DNA from 2 places in the Exiguobacterium sp. SH3S1 genome. Region 2 is predicted to be linked to the other one. Evidence: a T-box and tRNA genes for the amino acid it is inferred to sense, from the RefSeq annotation. Region 2 holds a T-box; the other holds one or more tRNA genes.

Region 1 (4,710 bases), on a different contig from region 2:
TCGAACAGACGGTGATGACGTTCCCGGCCAAACCGGAATATGTCGGCGTGGTCCGTTTAGTCGTCTCAGGAATCGCTAACCGTATGGGATATACGTACGACGAGATCGAGGATATTAAAATTGCGGTCTCGGAAGCGTGTGGCAATGCTGTTCAGCACGCTTATGAAGACCAAAAGGGTGAAGTGAAGCTCACGTGCGGTGTCCACGACGACCGCCTCGAGATGACGATCGAAGACTCGGGCAAGACGTTCGCAGACGACGTGAAACGCCAAGCGGCTCCGGTCGAGGAGACGGCGGAAATCGAATCGCTTCACGAAGGGGGACTCGGTCTTTTCCTCATTGAAGCGTTAATGGATAACGTCTCGATCAACAAGGACAACGGTGTCAAAGTGACGATGACGAAACTCCTTAACAGGGACGAGGTGGATCAGAGTGCCAGCAAAATCTCAACAACGCCATCACAGTGATGATGAAGTATTAGAGTGGATTGAGCGCTATCAACAGGACGATCAAAACGAAGAAGTCCAGATGCTCCTCATCAACCGATACTCAGACCTTGTTGAAGCGCTCGCTCGAAAATTCTCGCGTGGCCGGGCCATCCATGATGACCTCGTGCAAGTCGGGATGATCGGGTTGCTCGCCGCACTTCGCCGTTTCGACCCGGAGTTCGGACGCAGCTTCGAATCATTCGCCGTTCCAACGATCATCGGTGAAATCAAGCGTTTCATCCGTGACAAGACGTGGAGCGTTCACGTGCCGCGTCGGATCAAGGAGCTTGGACCGAAAATCAAGAAGACGGTCGAAGAGCTGACGACAGAACTGCAACGGTCACCGCGCATCGATGAGATCGCCGAATACCTTGGCGTTTCCGATGAAGAAATTCTCGAAACGCTCGAGATGGGCAAGAGCTATCAAGCGCTCTCGGTCGACAGTTCAATCGAAGCGGACAATGAAGGCAGCACGGTCACACTGCTCGACCTCGTCGGCAGCCAAGAGCGTGGGTATGAGTCAGTCGACCAGCGCCTCATTCTCGAAAAGGCGTTCAGCGTCTTGAACGAGCGGGAACAAGCGATTTTAGAATGTGCTTACTATAAAAACATGAGTCAAAAAGAGACGGGCGAACTCCTCGGTATTTCCCAGATGCACGTGTCACGTCTACAACGACGCGCGCTCGAGAAATTGCGTGAGGCCATCAAAGTCCCGCTCAACGAAGTATTCTCAAACGATGACTAAACGGTCATCGTTTTTTTGTCGTCTTCTACAGAGTTTGCTACACTTCAATAGAGAAGAGAAAAGGAAGTGATTCGATTGATTACGAAGATTGCGAACGAATTGAAGCTGAAGACGAGTCAAATCGAGACGGTACAACAACTTGCGTCGGACGGAGCGACGATCCCGTTCATGGCCCGCTATCGAAAAGAGATGACGGGGAATTTGGACGAAGTCGAGATCAAAGCGATCCTCGACTCGCTCCAATATGAAGAGAGTCTCCAAAAACGGAAAACGGACGTCCTCGCAAAACTCGAAGAACTCGAGAAGGCGACGCCGGAACTGACACGGGCCATCGAGGTCGCGACGAGTCTCCAACAAGTCGAGGACATTTACTTGCCGTATCGTCCGAAGCGCCGAACGAAAGCCGAGCAAGGACGAGAGAAAGGGCTACAGCCGCTCGCTGACTGGTTCCGGGAAGCATCTGCTTATTCGGTACAACAAGCAGAGGGACTCACGGGTGAACTGGCGCTAGAAGAGGCGCTTCCGTTCGTGCAAGCAATCATCGGGGAAGAGTGGGGGGAAGAGGCAACGCTCCGCCAGACGCTGCGGACGAAAGTGCGGAACGAGGCGCTCCTCCGGTCCCAAAAGAAAAAGGCGGCAGAAGATGAGAAAGAAGTGTTCGCCCAGTATTACGACTACGAGGAGAAAGTAGTCGGCATCGTGCCGCACCGCATTCTCGCGTTGAACCGGGGCGAGCGGACCGACGTGCTCCAAGTGAAGCTCGTCTTTGATGAGACGTTGTTCTTGAAACGAGCACTCAGTAAGTTCGATCGTCTTCCGACCGAGAAACGGGATGTTGTGACGCTCGCTATAAAGGACGCGTTCAAGAAATCGGTCTTCCCGGCCATCGAACGCGAAATCCGCAGTTCGTTGACCGAGACGGCTGAAGAACAAGCGATTGACGTCTTTGCGAAGAACTTGAAGCAGCTCTATATGCAGCCGCCGCTCCGTGAAGTCGTCGTGCTCGGCATCGACCCGGCCTATCGGACCGGCTGTAAGTGGGCCGTCGTCAACGAGACCGGGAAAGTCGAAGAAGTCGGCGTGTTCTATCCTACGGCGCCGAAGCATGACGTGGCCGGTTCAGAAAAAGTGCTCTCATCTCTCGTAAAACGCTATCCGATCTCCGTCATCGTCATCGGCAACGGGACCGCTTCGCGTGAGACCGAGCAATTTGTCTCGAACTGGCTGAAGACGGCCGAGCGTGAGATCGCGTACGCAATCGTCAATGAAGCCGGGGCCAGCATATACTCGGCTTCCGAGATTGCGCGATCTGAGTTCCCGGAGTTGAAAGTCGAAGAACGTTCGGCTGTATCGATCGCCCGCCGGATCCAAGATGCGATGGCCGAGCTGGTGAAAGTCGACCCGCAATCGGTCGGGGTCGGACAGTACCAGCACGATGTCAGTCAAAACAAATTGAAAGGCTCACTCGAGTTCGTCGTCGAGAGCGTCGTCAACATGGTCGGTGTCGATGTGAACCGGGCTTCCGAGTCGTTGCTCACGTACGTATCGGGCCTCAATAAGACGACGGCAAAAAATATCGTCGCGTATCGTGATGAGTTCGGGCGCTTCAATACCCGCAAAGAAATCAAGAAAGTGCCGCGGCTTGGGGCGAAGGCGTATGAGCAAGCAGCTGGCTTTCTTCGTATCACGAACGGGAGCGACGTGCTCGACCAAACCGAGATCCACCCAGAGAGTTACAAGTTGACGTTATCTCTATTGAAGGAACTCGGTGTCTCGAAAGCAGCGGTCGGCACGGCCGGGTTGCGAGATCGGTTGAAATCGGTCGATGCCCGAGTGCTCAGCGAAACGCTTGAGGCGGGACTGCCGACGGTCGAAGACATCTTGAAGTCACTCGCCAAGCCGGGCCGTGATCCACGTGAGGATATTCAAAAACCGCTCTTACGGACGGACGTCATGAACTTAGAAGACTTGCAGGTCGGGATGGAGTTCCAAGGGACTGTCCGCAACGTCATCGACTTTGGGGCGTTCGTCGATATCGGGGTCAAGCAAGACGGGCTCGTCCACATCTCGAAGTTGTCGAACCGCTACGTCAAACATCCGCTCGACGTCGTCGCGGTCGGGGACATCGTCACCGTCTGGATCGAGCAAGTCGATGCCAACCGGGGTCGGATCAGCCTGACGATGCTAGAGCCTAAAAAACAATAAATCTATATTAGTAAGAAGAAAGTCGGAGTTGAGCAAAGTGGTTTCATTTTGCTCAACTTTTTTTGTTGAAAAGTGTTGACGGTCGTTTTTGACCGTGATATCTTATAGAGGTCGCTAAGAGCGCGGCATGAAAATTTAAAGCTTTTCTAAAAAAGTGATTGACACGTTTCGGGTTTGCGGTTACAATTTAAATCGTTACTTTGAAAGATTCAAGCAACGTTCCGCAATAGCTCAGTGGTAGAGCAACCGGCTGTTAACCGGTAGGTCGTAGGTTCAAATCCTACTTGCGGAGCCATTTTATTTTGGAGACGTACCCAAGCGGCTATAAGGGGCTCCCCTGCTAAGGGAGTAGGCTGGGAAACCGGTGCGAGGGTTCGAATCCCTCCGTCTCCGCCACTTACTTTTTAGAAAACACCAGTTAAACAAATGGCCCGTTGGTCAAGCGGTTAAGACACCGCCCTTTCACGGCGGTAACACGGGTTCGAATCCCGTACGGGTCACCATATATGGAGGATTAGCTCAGCTGGGAGAGCACCTGCCTTACAAGCAGGGGGTCGGCGGTTCGATCCCGTCATCCTCCACCATTTCAAATTTAAGCGCGTATACTGGTCTTGTGGTGTAGGGGTTAACATGCCTGCCTGTCACGCAGGAGATCGCGGGTTCAAATCCCGTCAAGACCGCCATTTACGTTGGGCTGTAGCCAAGTGGTAAGGCATTGGATTTTGATTCCAACATGCGAAGGTTCGATCCCTTCCAGCCCAGCTTATATTTGAGCCATTAGCTCAGTTGGTAGAGCATCTGACTTTTAATCAGAGGGTCGCAGGTTCGAGCCCTGCATGGCTCACCATTTTTATTCCTCGTAACATTTAATTACGCTGCGGTCGTGGCGGAATCGGTAGACGCGCTAGGTTGAGGGCCTAGTGGTGGTTAACACCGTGGAGGTTCAAGTCCTCTCGACCGCACCATGCACCCTTAGCTCAGCTGGATAGAGCGTTAGACTACGAATCTAAAGGCCGGGAGTTCGAATCTCTCAGGGTGCACCATTTTTATTATGGGCCTATAGCTCAGCCGGTTAGAGCGCACGCCTGATAAGCGTGAGGTCGGTGGTTCGAGTCCACTTAGGCCCACCATCTTAACTGACGAACTTTGAAAACTGAACGATGAGGCAAAAAAGTTTTACAAGTTTTGATTGAAGCGCAAGCTTCGTCATTTTCAAGAGCTATATCAAATTCTTTGGAGAGTTTGATCCTGGCTCAGGACGAACGCTGGCGG
Region 2 (10,588 bases):
TTGTCGATGCAGGCGTGGATGCGCTCGTTGTCGATACAGCACACGGTCACTCGGCTGGTGTCATCGAGAAAGTGAAAGAACTGCGTGATTTGTTCCCAACACTTCCAATCATCGCTGGTAACGTGGCGACGGCAGAAGCGACACGTGCTTTGATCGAGGCCGGCGCCTCAGTCATTAAAGTCGGAATCGGACCAGGTTCGATTTGTACGACACGGGTCGTTGCCGGAGTCGGTGTCCCTCAAATCACGGCAGTCTATGACTGCGTGACAGAAGCGCGGGAGCACGGTGTCACGGTCATCGCTGACGGTGGAATCAAGTACTCGGGCGACATCGTCAAGGCAATTGCTGCTGGCGCGAGCGCCGTCATGCTCGGCAGCCTTCTCGCCGGCGTAAAAGAGAGCCCAGGCGAGATGGAGATCTATCAAGGTCGTCAGTTTAAGACGTATCGCGGTATGGGGTCGGAAGCTTCGATGAAGCGAGGCAGTCAAGACCGTTACTTCCAAGAAGCGGATAAAAAATTCGTCCCAGAAGGCATTGAAGGACGCGTTGCTTACCGAGGCGAGCTGGCCGATACGGTGTATCAACTCATTGGTGGCCTCCGTTCGGGAATGGGCTATTGCGGCGCTGCCGACATTCGAGCATTGCGAGAAGATACGCAGTTCATTCGAATGACTGGAGCCGGCCTGCAAGAAAGCCACCCACACGATGTGCACATCACAAAAGAAGCACCAAACTATTCACGTTAACAAATAAGCCGTTGTCTCCTGAAAAGGGACAACGGCTTTTTGCTGATCATTTTTTAGCTTTAGAGACGAGGATGACCGTACCGCCTTGATCTTGCGCTGGTAAGTTCACGGTCACCTTGCCATCGCGCTTGACGACGTACGTCCGTCCGCTATAGCGGTCGACGAGCACTGTGTTCTGTTTGTGCTTTGTTTCGAACGTCGCTGTTTGAGCCGACTCTTTCGTGTTCAATCCAATGAGAATAGACTCTTTGCCGTAAGCCCGTTCAAAAATCGAATAACCGGTGTTCGAACCGCCGGCAACGACCGAACGTGTTCCTTTGCTGAAGACTTTTGAATAGTCCGCCCGAATGTTGAGCAACTTTTGATAGTGGGCGTGCATGTCTTTGCCTTCACCGTTCACCCGTTTCCAGTCAAAGTCGTAACGGTTTTCGTTAAACTCGCCTTTGTCCATGTCTAAGGCATGTTTCCCAGATTGACCGATCTCTTCTCCATAGTAGATGACCGGTTGCCCTTTCGCCGTCATTTGGAGCGAGGCTGCGACCATATGCTTACCTTCATCGCCGCGAGCACGAGAGATGAGGAAGCCATCTTCATCGTGGCTGCTGAGGAACTGGCCGAGTGTCGCTTCGTTCGAGAGTTGGGTATTCCGGTATTGAAGAGCGCTCTCGACCCCATCAATGTTCCCGTTGATGAAATTTTCCGCTTGGTACTTGAAGTCGAAATCAAGCAACGAATCCATCTGGCCGCTCCGGAGATAGCCGCCTGTGTTGTTCACACTCGCCCCGTAATGCTCACCAATCATTTTAAAGTCTGGCTTGAGCGCGGTCAGTTCATTCTTAAACGATTTCCACGTCGTCGCATCCACATGCTTGACCGTATCGACACGGAAGTAATCAATCGTGTTTCCTTGTTTCGTCTTCGAACGCTTGATCCAGTCAGTCTGCCATTTGACGAGTTGTTCACGGACGGCAGCTTCCTCTGTCTTAAAGTCAGGAAGGCCGGAGAGCGACATTTTCAAATCGTTCCCGTCGACAGGCGTGTCCCGAATCATGCCTTTAAAGGCATCACGTTCCTTGTTCGTAGGGAAATTCGTCGCCCCTGTGCTGTCGGCGCCTGGTTCCATTCCGTAGCCTGGGTGGTTCAAGACGACGTCGACCATGATCTTGATGCCGCGTGCGTGGGCCGCATCGATCAGGCGATGGAACGCCTGCATGTCTCCGAGATGTTCATCAAGTTTCTCGAAGTTTTTGGCCCAGTAACCGTGATAGCCGTATTGAGAGCCATCTTTACCGTAGCGGAGATCCCAATCGATATTATCGACGATCGGGGTGATCCAAATCGTGTTGATCCCGAGCTTGTCGAGATAGTCGAGTTTTTTTGTGATCCCGGCGAAATCGCCGCCGTGATACGACTCGAGATGATCTTGGTCATAATATTCACCGTTCGGATTATTGTTCGTCTTGTCGCCATCGTGGAAACGGTCCGTCAACATGAAGTAGATCCGGGCTTCGTCCCAGTCAAACGCTTGCTTGTCTTTCATCGTGACCGGTCGGACGTTTACGGAAGCCGTCGTTTTATGGACGTTGCCATATTGATCCACGGCCGTGATCGTCAACGTTTTGTTGCCTGGCTTGACCGTATCTTTGACCGCGATCGTCTGTTTATTGAGCGCCGGATCGATTGAAAGTTTAGCCGGTCCACCAAGCGGGCGGGCATCGATATAGAGTTCGCGAAGCGTCACGCCTTCTGGTAACGTCGGTTTGACGTGAACGACGGCATTCTCCCGCGAACTGATCGCTTTCGGTGCGATCGAAGACGTGAGTTTGACGGCCGGACGACGGTATTCGACGGTTGACGCTTCAAAATAGGTATCCGTCACTTCGGTCGTGACGCCGTCTTTCGTGACGAGGAACGTATAGTCATGCGTCCCTTCCGGAAGACGGACGGTATGACGGTACCATTCGTTCTTGTCCTCATACGTCATCGGATAGGTCACGCCATTTACGTTTAAGGCGACACGGTCGAGTTGATCGAGCTGTCCTGCCTCGTACAAGTCTTTGTCCCGATAGAAGAACGTGACGGTCCCGTCCTCGAACACCGGTCCTTGAATGGTTGGTACTTGATGGAAGACGCCTTGGCCGCTCGCGACGACGACTTTCGTGACACGATCGTTTCCGAGTTTCACGTAACGGTCTTCACCGTAAGCGTCCTTGACCGCCCAATCGGTTCCTTTACGGATGACAAATCCGACGTTCGTCGCATCTTTCCCGACTGGAATTCGGAAAATGGCGCCGTCTTCCGTAATTTTGTAGGGATCCACTTGTCCATCTTTGACACCGGTGCTCCACGTCCACAAGTTCCAATCGGTATAGTCTTGATCGGCACGGACGTACAGCATTTCGATGTATCGCTGCGTCTTCCATGGATCAGCCAGCTCCGTGACGGTCTTGAACGAAGTCGTCAGCGCGGGTAGCGTCGTGGTCGATAAGTTACCTTTGACGGCTCCGGCTGGCAATGTGGCCGTGTACGTCTGACCGAGTCCGAGTTTGCTCGTCGGCGTGACAGTCACGATCGAACCGTTTGCTTCAGCAGTGAACGGGACAGCCGTCTCTCCGCTCATCAAGCTGACATTTGAGGCGTCTAACGTCACCGGTTCATTGAACGTCCAGGTGATGGGAGCAGATACGTCGGCAGCTTCAGACTGATTCGCTGGGTCGACATTCGTTACTTCAAGCTGCATCACCGTCTCGACGCCGCTGAGCGTATAGGCCGGGCTGTACACAGATTGAGTCGACGGGTTGGCCGAGACGTTCCAGCTGTCGGCTAGTTTGTTAGATTCGTTGCTCGGAATCGTATCGAACGCACCGTGTTCACCGGCATTGTTTCCGCTGAGGACGGTGAGAGCACGAACCGTGTCGTCATTTTTCAAACCGAGCAGCGACAACGGGATTTTTCCTTCGAATCCTGTCGTCCGGTCGAGGGCGAACGAAGCACCGTTCAAGTTTGCCAAGTTCGCGAGCGGGGTCGTCTTCCCAGATTCATAGAGCGCGGCTTCTTTGACAGACTTGTCCCCATCGACACGAAGTAAAATGTGATACTGCGGTTTTTTGTCTGTTTGACTAAAGTTGAACGGGTAACCGAGCGGGTTCGTGGCGACGCCAGAATCTTCATCGTTCACTTGGAGGGCGATGTTTATGTATTGGCCGTTGTCGCCCCAGTTCGGGATGTTGAACGCATCGACATAGAAGTACAGGTTCGTTTTGTCATTTTGAAGATAAAGATTGCCGAGATCGAAGCCTTGCCAACCAACATCTGCCGATGACGCCAGCGCCGAGACGTCTGTCCAATCGGTTTTATTCCCATCGACTGCCACCGTCGTCGGTTCGGCCAAGACGTTCACCGGGACACCGGCTTGAATGAGCAGGACAGAAGATAAGAGTAATGTCGTCGTACGTCGTGCCGTATTGTTCTTCTTCATGAGAGCACCTCTTTCGTAAAATAGGTCGTCTACAGGGCAACGGATTGTCAATTTTGTGCAAACGGTTCCAGAAATAGTTTAGCCGATTATGTAAGCGCTCACAATATGTTTTTTGAAAAACAATAAAACGTCCTTCGTGTGGAAGGACGCTCAGTTAGAGATATAAGGTGTTGTCTGCACGAGCTCTCCCTTGACGATTAATCGTTCCGTCGCATCGAACGTGCACGTGATCAAGGTAATGGTCGCATCTGTCGTATCGTCAAGCACATCGATCCGTGTCGGGGGAACGGTCTCGAGTGCCTCCGTCCGGTATTGATACGTGTTCGTCAAATCGGTCACGTAAATCATCGTTCCCGTTTTGATCGTATGGAGCGGTCCGAACAAGGCTGTCGGACTTTGGGTGTAATGACCGGCTAGTGCGTAATTCCCACTCCCCATCTGTTGGGAAGCGCGCATCGTCCCAGCCCCGACTGCCAAATTCTCATTGTCGAGACCGTACAAAATTGGTAATTCTAAATCGATATCTGGAATCGTAATCATGCCGATTGTCGGCAAATCATGAAATCGATTGCGCACATTTAACAAGTCGTCCCACGATAACGGTTCGACCGTTTCGAAGTCGAATTCGCCCCGATCCGGCTGTTGGAGTTGAATCGCTTCAGTCACACGTTTGCTGTTCGAGGTGGCGACACGGTCTTTCCACCATGACTCGGTCAAAAAGAGGCTACCGATCAACAAACAGACGATGCCGATGACGTAGCGTGAGCGTCTGATCATTGTTTCATCGCGAGGTTTTCCCATATGGCCCTCCCTTCCCGATATTCCAACAGACCATCAACTGGTCAATCGCCGCGTGTAACGTCGCTTCAGGCAGGGCGGCGAAACCAAACAGCAGTTGCGGTCTCGTGTCGCGTGAATTGATACGATAGTCGGCCATCGCCTTGATACGAATGCCTGACTGTTCAGCGAGTTGCTTCAATTGCTCGCTAGTTTGTGCTGTATCGACCGAGAGGACGATGTGGAGACCAGCGCTGGCGCCAGTGATTGTGACGAGCGGCTCGTATGGTTTGAACGCAGTGATCACGGTCTCAAGTTTGCGGCGGTACGTTTTACGCATCCGGTTCAAATGTTTCTCGAAATCGCCGCTCGCCATAAACTCGGTTAGCGTATGTTGCTCGAAACGCGGCACACTGCAGGTGAAATGGCGATACCGTTCCCGATAGCGGTTTAACAGTGGGGGCGGAAGCACCATGTAACCGATGCGGAGCGAAGGCATGAGCGACTTCGAAAACGTGCTCAAATAAACGACACGTTCGTTTTGGTCCATGCTTTGCAACGAAGGAATCGGTTTGCCGCTGTAACGAAACTCGCTATCGTAATCATCTTCAATGATGTACGTTTGCCGCTCGGACGCCCAGTTGAGGAGGCGCTGGCGACGGCTGACGGACAGGATCGTACCGGTCGGGAACTGATGGGCCGGGGTCACATAAACCGCATCGATTGCCTCTGCCTCGAGTCGGTCGACAAGGACCCCGCTGTCGTCGACCGGGAGCGGGACGTAGCTTCGATTTTGGTGTTCGAACAGCTGTCGCGTGAGCGGATAGCCCGGGTCTTCAATCCCGAACGTCGTCGCGTCGGTGAGCAAGTCGAGCAGTTGAGGCAACAATTGCTCGGTCCCAGAACCGACGATGATCTGCTCGGGCGAACAATGAACGCCACGGGAGTGATACAAGTACGTGGCGATTTCTTGGCGGAGCACGAGATCGCCTTGCACCGACCCGAGTGCGAGCAGTTCATGATTCTCCTCGGCGACGACTTGTTTCAAGTGACGGCGCCAACGTTCGAACGGGAATGCGGTCGTATCGATCTGACTCGGGTATAAGTCGAACGTGTATGTTTTTTTCGTCGGAAGCGGTTCGATCGTGCTGGTGCCACGCCTGACGTACAGCTCTTCTTGCGGCAAGACGTAAAACCCTTTCCGTGGCAGCGACTCGATATATCCTTCAGCAAGCAGCTGGGCGTAAGCGAGCTCGACCGTCGTTTGCGAAACGTCCAAAAATTGGCCGAGCTTCCGTTTTGACGGCAGTTTCGTCCCGGTCATGAGCGTGTCATTGACGATCGCTTGCCGGATGTGTAAATAGAGCTGTTCATAAAGCGGGGTGCTCGATTCGGGCTCGAGCGAGAATGTGAGCATATCCATAAGTTGTCCTTTCTTCTGTCAGCCGAAGAAAACATAGAGCACGAATCCGATGACGAGAATGAACGAAATCAGTCCAGGCTTCCCGTAAAAGGAACGGTTTTCCGCTTGATCTCGCGGGTTCCATTGGTCCATAAAACATTCCTCCCTTATACGTAATAAGATTCGAGGAAACGAGCATGAACCCTTCTCTTAAAACTGACCACTTTAAAAAATATAAAACTGGCACTTTCAATATAGTCAAATCAATCTATACTTGCAAGTAGACTAGCTTAATGGAGGCGATTTATATGGAAAAGAGACAAGTAGGGACAGATAAAGTCAAACGTGGAATGGCCGAAATGCAAAAAGGTGGCGTCATCATGGACGTCATCAACGCTGAACAGGCGAAGATTGCTGAAGCAGCAGGAGCCGTGGCAGTCATGGCGCTCGAGCGCGTACCATCAGACATTCGTAAAATGGGTGGCGTCGCCCGGATGGCAGACCCGACCATCATCGAAGATGTCATGGGAGCGGTATCTGTACCGGTCATGGCGAAATGCCGCATCGGACATATCGCCGAAGCCCGTGTCCTTGAATCGATGGGGGTCGATTTCATCGATGAGAGCGAAGTGTTGACACCGGCCGATGAAGAGTTCCATCTTTACAAGCGTGATTACAATGCGCCGTTCGTCTGCGGAGCGCGTGACCTCGGAGAAGCTTCACGCCGCATCGGTGAAGGTGCAGCGATGATCCGGACAAAAGGTGAGCCAGGGACAGGAAACATCGTCGAAGCGGTTCGTCACATGCGTACTGTCCAAGCACAAGTGAAACGCTTGCTTTCAATGAGCATCGATGAAGTGATGACAGAAGCGCGCGACCTTGGTGCCCCGTTCGAAGTGCTCATGCAAATTCGTGAAGCGGGCCGTCTTCCGGTCGTCAACTTCGCAGCAGGTGGTATCGCGACGCCGGCAGACGCGGCACTCATGATGCACCTCGGTGCGGACGGCGTCTTCGTCGGATCAGGTATCTTCAAAGCAGAGAACCCAGAGAAATTTGCCCGTGCCATCGTTGAAGCGACGACATACCATGACGACTACGAGCGAATCGCTCACTTGTCAAAAGGTCTTGGCGAAGCGATGAAAGGACTCGACGTCCGCACGCTCAAACCAGAAGAGCTCATGGCGCCGCGAGGTTGGTAAGATGACGACGATCGGTGTACTCGGAATGCAAGGTGCGATTCGTGAACACGTCCGCATGCTCGAGGCGCTCGGTGCAGATACGCTCGTCGTCCGTTCGGTCGATGACTTGGACCGCATCGACGGACTCGTCTTGCCAGGCGGGGAGAGCACGGCGATGCGTCGTCTGCTCGACCGCTATGACCTGCTCGAACCGCTTCGTGCGAACACATCGTTGCCGATGTTCGGCACATGTGCCGGACTGATTTTACTCGCGACCGAAGTGGAAGGGTATGATGCCCACCTTCGCAAAATCCCGATGACCGTCAAGCGCAACGCGTTCGGACGTCAAGTCGACAGTTTCGAGGTCGATTTACCGGTCAAAGGAATCGATGACGCGGTTGAAGCAGTGTTCATCCGGGCCCCGCAAGTAGCAGCGGTTGACGCTAACGTCGAAGTCCTCGCCGAGGTCGAAGAAGCAATCGTTGCAGTGCGCTACGACAAATATGTTGCCTGTTCGTTCCATCCAGAACTGACGGATGACTTGTCGATGCACCGCTACTTCTTAGAAATCGTCAAGGCGACGAAGCATCAACTCGCATGAGTCGAAGACTCCCTGTAACTAGGGGGTCTTTTTCTGCTACACTGTAACGAGACACGTACAGAAAGGGGCAAGACTGTGAAAGATAAATGGATTGTATCGGTGCTCATATGCGCTGTCCTTATAACTATTGTTTTTCCGATGAACGCTTCAGCAGCGCCTAAAGTCGAAGCGAGCGGTGCGATGCTCGTCGATATGACGACCGGGCAGGTTCTTTTTTCGAAAGATGAAGATGCGATGCTCCCACCGGCGTCGATCACAAAGCTGATGACCACTTTCCTCGTTCGGGAGGCAGTCGAGTCAGGAGAACTGAGTTGGAACGAAGAAGTGACGCCGAGTGAAGCGGCATTGGCCTTGACGCGTAAACCAGGGCTCGCCCGCATCCCGCTCGTCAATAAACCGTATACAGTCAAGGAACTATATGACGTGGCGCTCATCCGCTCGGCGAACGAGGCCGCGGTGACACTGTCCGAGGCGGTGGCAGGGTCGGAAGAAGCGTTCGTTCAACAGATGAACGAGCGGGCAACCGAGCTCGGCATGACCCAGACGACGTTCGCGAACGTCTCGGGACTAGATTCTGTATCAGCAGGTCGTCCAGGAGAAAACTTGACGTCGGCGAATGATTTGATGAGGCTGGCGCTCGCCTACTTGACGAAATTTCCGGATGTGCTCGACGTGACGAAGCGAGCGTATGTCGACATTGACGGCGTCAGATTCGAAGCGACGAATCGGATGCTTTCAGGCCGCGATTTGGCGTATCCAGGGATGCTCGGTTTTAAGACGGGCACGACGGATGACGCCGGTTATTGCTTCATCGGCGTATCGACACGAGATGGTCGGACCGTACTCTCCGTCGTCCTTGGGGCCGAGACGGACAACGGGCGCTATGAGGCGACGAAAGCACTTCATGAGTTCGCTTATCGCGACTTTGTCATGACACCGATTTTACGGACCGGAGAAATCGTGCCGGAGAATGTATTCGTCGCCGAGGGAGAAGTTGAAACGGTAGCTGCGCGGACGACAGCGGCGTTCGAAGTGCTCGTCGAGAAAGGACAAGCCGTCCCTGAACCAGTCTATGACCTTCCGGACACGAAAGCACCGGTCGCAGTCGATCAACAAGTCGGGACGGTCACGATTGAACCTTCAGAGAGCGTCCGCTATCTTGACGGCGAGAGTCCGCCGACAGGAACACTTGTGACTGCCGAATCAGTCGAGACCGCTTCATTTTTGACTCGGATGAGCCGGGCCTTCGCAGACTTTTTAGAGGAGGTTCGACTCGTCCTAGGAAAACTGAGTCTTGTCGATAGAGTCGAGATGTTGTAAAGTAAGATTAATTCAATGACAGATGCAACGATGAGGAAAAGTACGTTACAGTCATCTACTTACAGAGAGCTAGTGGTTGGTGCAAACTAGTGGGACGACGTAACTGAATCGGCCTCGGAGCATTGACTTGGAAACAAGTCACGTCACGCACACGTTACGTGCATCGAGTGGCCTAGTTTTAGGCAACGAGGGTGGCAACGCGGATCCAAGGTGGTTCGTCCCTTTCCTACGGGAAAGGGGCGTGCCACCTTTTTTATGCAAAAAAGGAGGAACTAGTTATGTTAGACATCAAACGATTACGTCAAGATTTTGAAGGGATTAAAACCAAGCTCGCCCAACGCGGTGAAGACTTGAGTGCGCTCGACCGTTTCCCGGAGTTAGAAGAGAAACGCCGGGACCTCATCAACGAGGTCGATGTGAAGAAAGCAAAACGAAATGAAGCGACGAAACAAATCGCTGAGCTCAAGCGCAACAAGCAAGACGCGGAAGCACCGATCCTTGAAACACGCCGCCTTGGTGATGAGATCAAGTTGCTCGACGAGGAATTACGTGAAGTGGAAGCCGAGTTAAACATGATTCTCCTCAGCATCCCGAACATCCCGCATGAATCAACGCCGATCGGTGAAACAGAAGACGACAACGTCACGATCCGCGAAGTCGGAACGAAGCCCGAGTTCGATTTTGAGATGAAACAGCATTGGGACGTGATGGAAGACTTGAAAATTGTCGACGTCGAACGCGCCGGTAAAGTGACGGGAAGCCGTTTCGTCTTCTATAAAGGATTAGGTGCTCGCTTAGAACGGGCGTTGATCAACTTCATGATGGATATGCATGCCGATGAGCACGGCTATTCTGAAGTGCTCCCACCGTACATGGTTAACCGTGACGCGATGACAGGGACGGGTCAGTTGCCTAAATTTGAAGAAGATGCGTTCAAAGTGGCCGACACGAATTACTTCCTCGTCCCGACAGCGGAAGTACCGGTGACGAACATGCACCGCGATGAGATTATCGCTGAAGCGAACTTGCCGATCACGTATACAGCTTACAGCGCTTGCTTCCGTTCAGAAGCGGGATCTGCCGGTC

What was found. A T-box is a leader RNA that pairs with one kind of tRNA and senses whether it is charged. The one in region 2 lies ahead of serS (serine--tRNA ligase), so its partner is inferred to be a tRNA-Ser.
Region 1: it encodes a tRNA-Ser, which carries the amino acid that the T-box ahead of serS (serine--tRNA ligase) is inferred to sense. The anticodon was not compared.

Annotation. Positions count from the first base shown of each region.
Region 1 covers NZ_SJUW01000006.1:206,675-211,384, forward strand. The annotation lists gene rsbW (anti-sigma B factor RsbW) at 1-467, shown strand, start outside; gene sigB (RNA polymerase sigma factor SigB) at 433-1,233, shown strand; gene EVJ26_RS09010 (Tex family protein) at 1,300-3,438, shown strand; tRNA gene EVJ26_RS09015 (tRNA-Asn) at 3,659-3,733, shown strand; tRNA gene EVJ26_RS09020 (tRNA-Ser) at 3,743-3,834, shown strand; tRNA gene EVJ26_RS09025 (tRNA-Glu) at 3,867-3,941, shown strand; tRNA gene EVJ26_RS09030 (tRNA-Val) at 3,947-4,022, shown strand; tRNA gene EVJ26_RS09035 (tRNA-Asp) at 4,046-4,121, shown strand; tRNA gene EVJ26_RS09040 (tRNA-Gln) at 4,129-4,200, shown strand; tRNA gene EVJ26_RS09045 (tRNA-Lys) at 4,210-4,285, shown strand; tRNA gene EVJ26_RS09050 (tRNA-Leu) at 4,316-4,403, shown strand; tRNA gene EVJ26_RS09055 (tRNA-Arg) at 4,405-4,481, shown strand; tRNA gene EVJ26_RS09060 (tRNA-Ile) at 4,492-4,568, shown strand; partial or broken rRNA gene EVJ26_RS09065 (16S ribosomal RNA) at 4,669-4,710, shown strand, end outside.
Region 2 covers NZ_SJUW01000018.1:7,806-18,393, reverse strand. The annotation lists gene guaB (IMP dehydrogenase) at 1-746, shown strand, start outside; gene EVJ26_RS13635 (alpha-amylase family glycosyl hydrolase) at 793-4,224, opposite strand; gene EVJ26_RS13630 (class A sortase) at 4,375-5,025, opposite strand; gene pdxR (MocR-like pyridoxine biosynthesis transcription factor PdxR) at 5,006-6,424, opposite strand; gene pdxS (pyridoxal 5'-phosphate synthase lyase subunit PdxS) at 6,712-7,602, shown strand; gene pdxT (pyridoxal 5'-phosphate synthase glutaminase subunit PdxT) at 7,604-8,182, shown strand; gene EVJ26_RS13610 (D-alanyl-D-alanine carboxypeptidase family protein) at 8,258-9,502, shown strand; T-box leader at 9,521-9,728, shown strand; gene serS (serine--tRNA ligase) at 9,781-10,588, shown strand, end outside.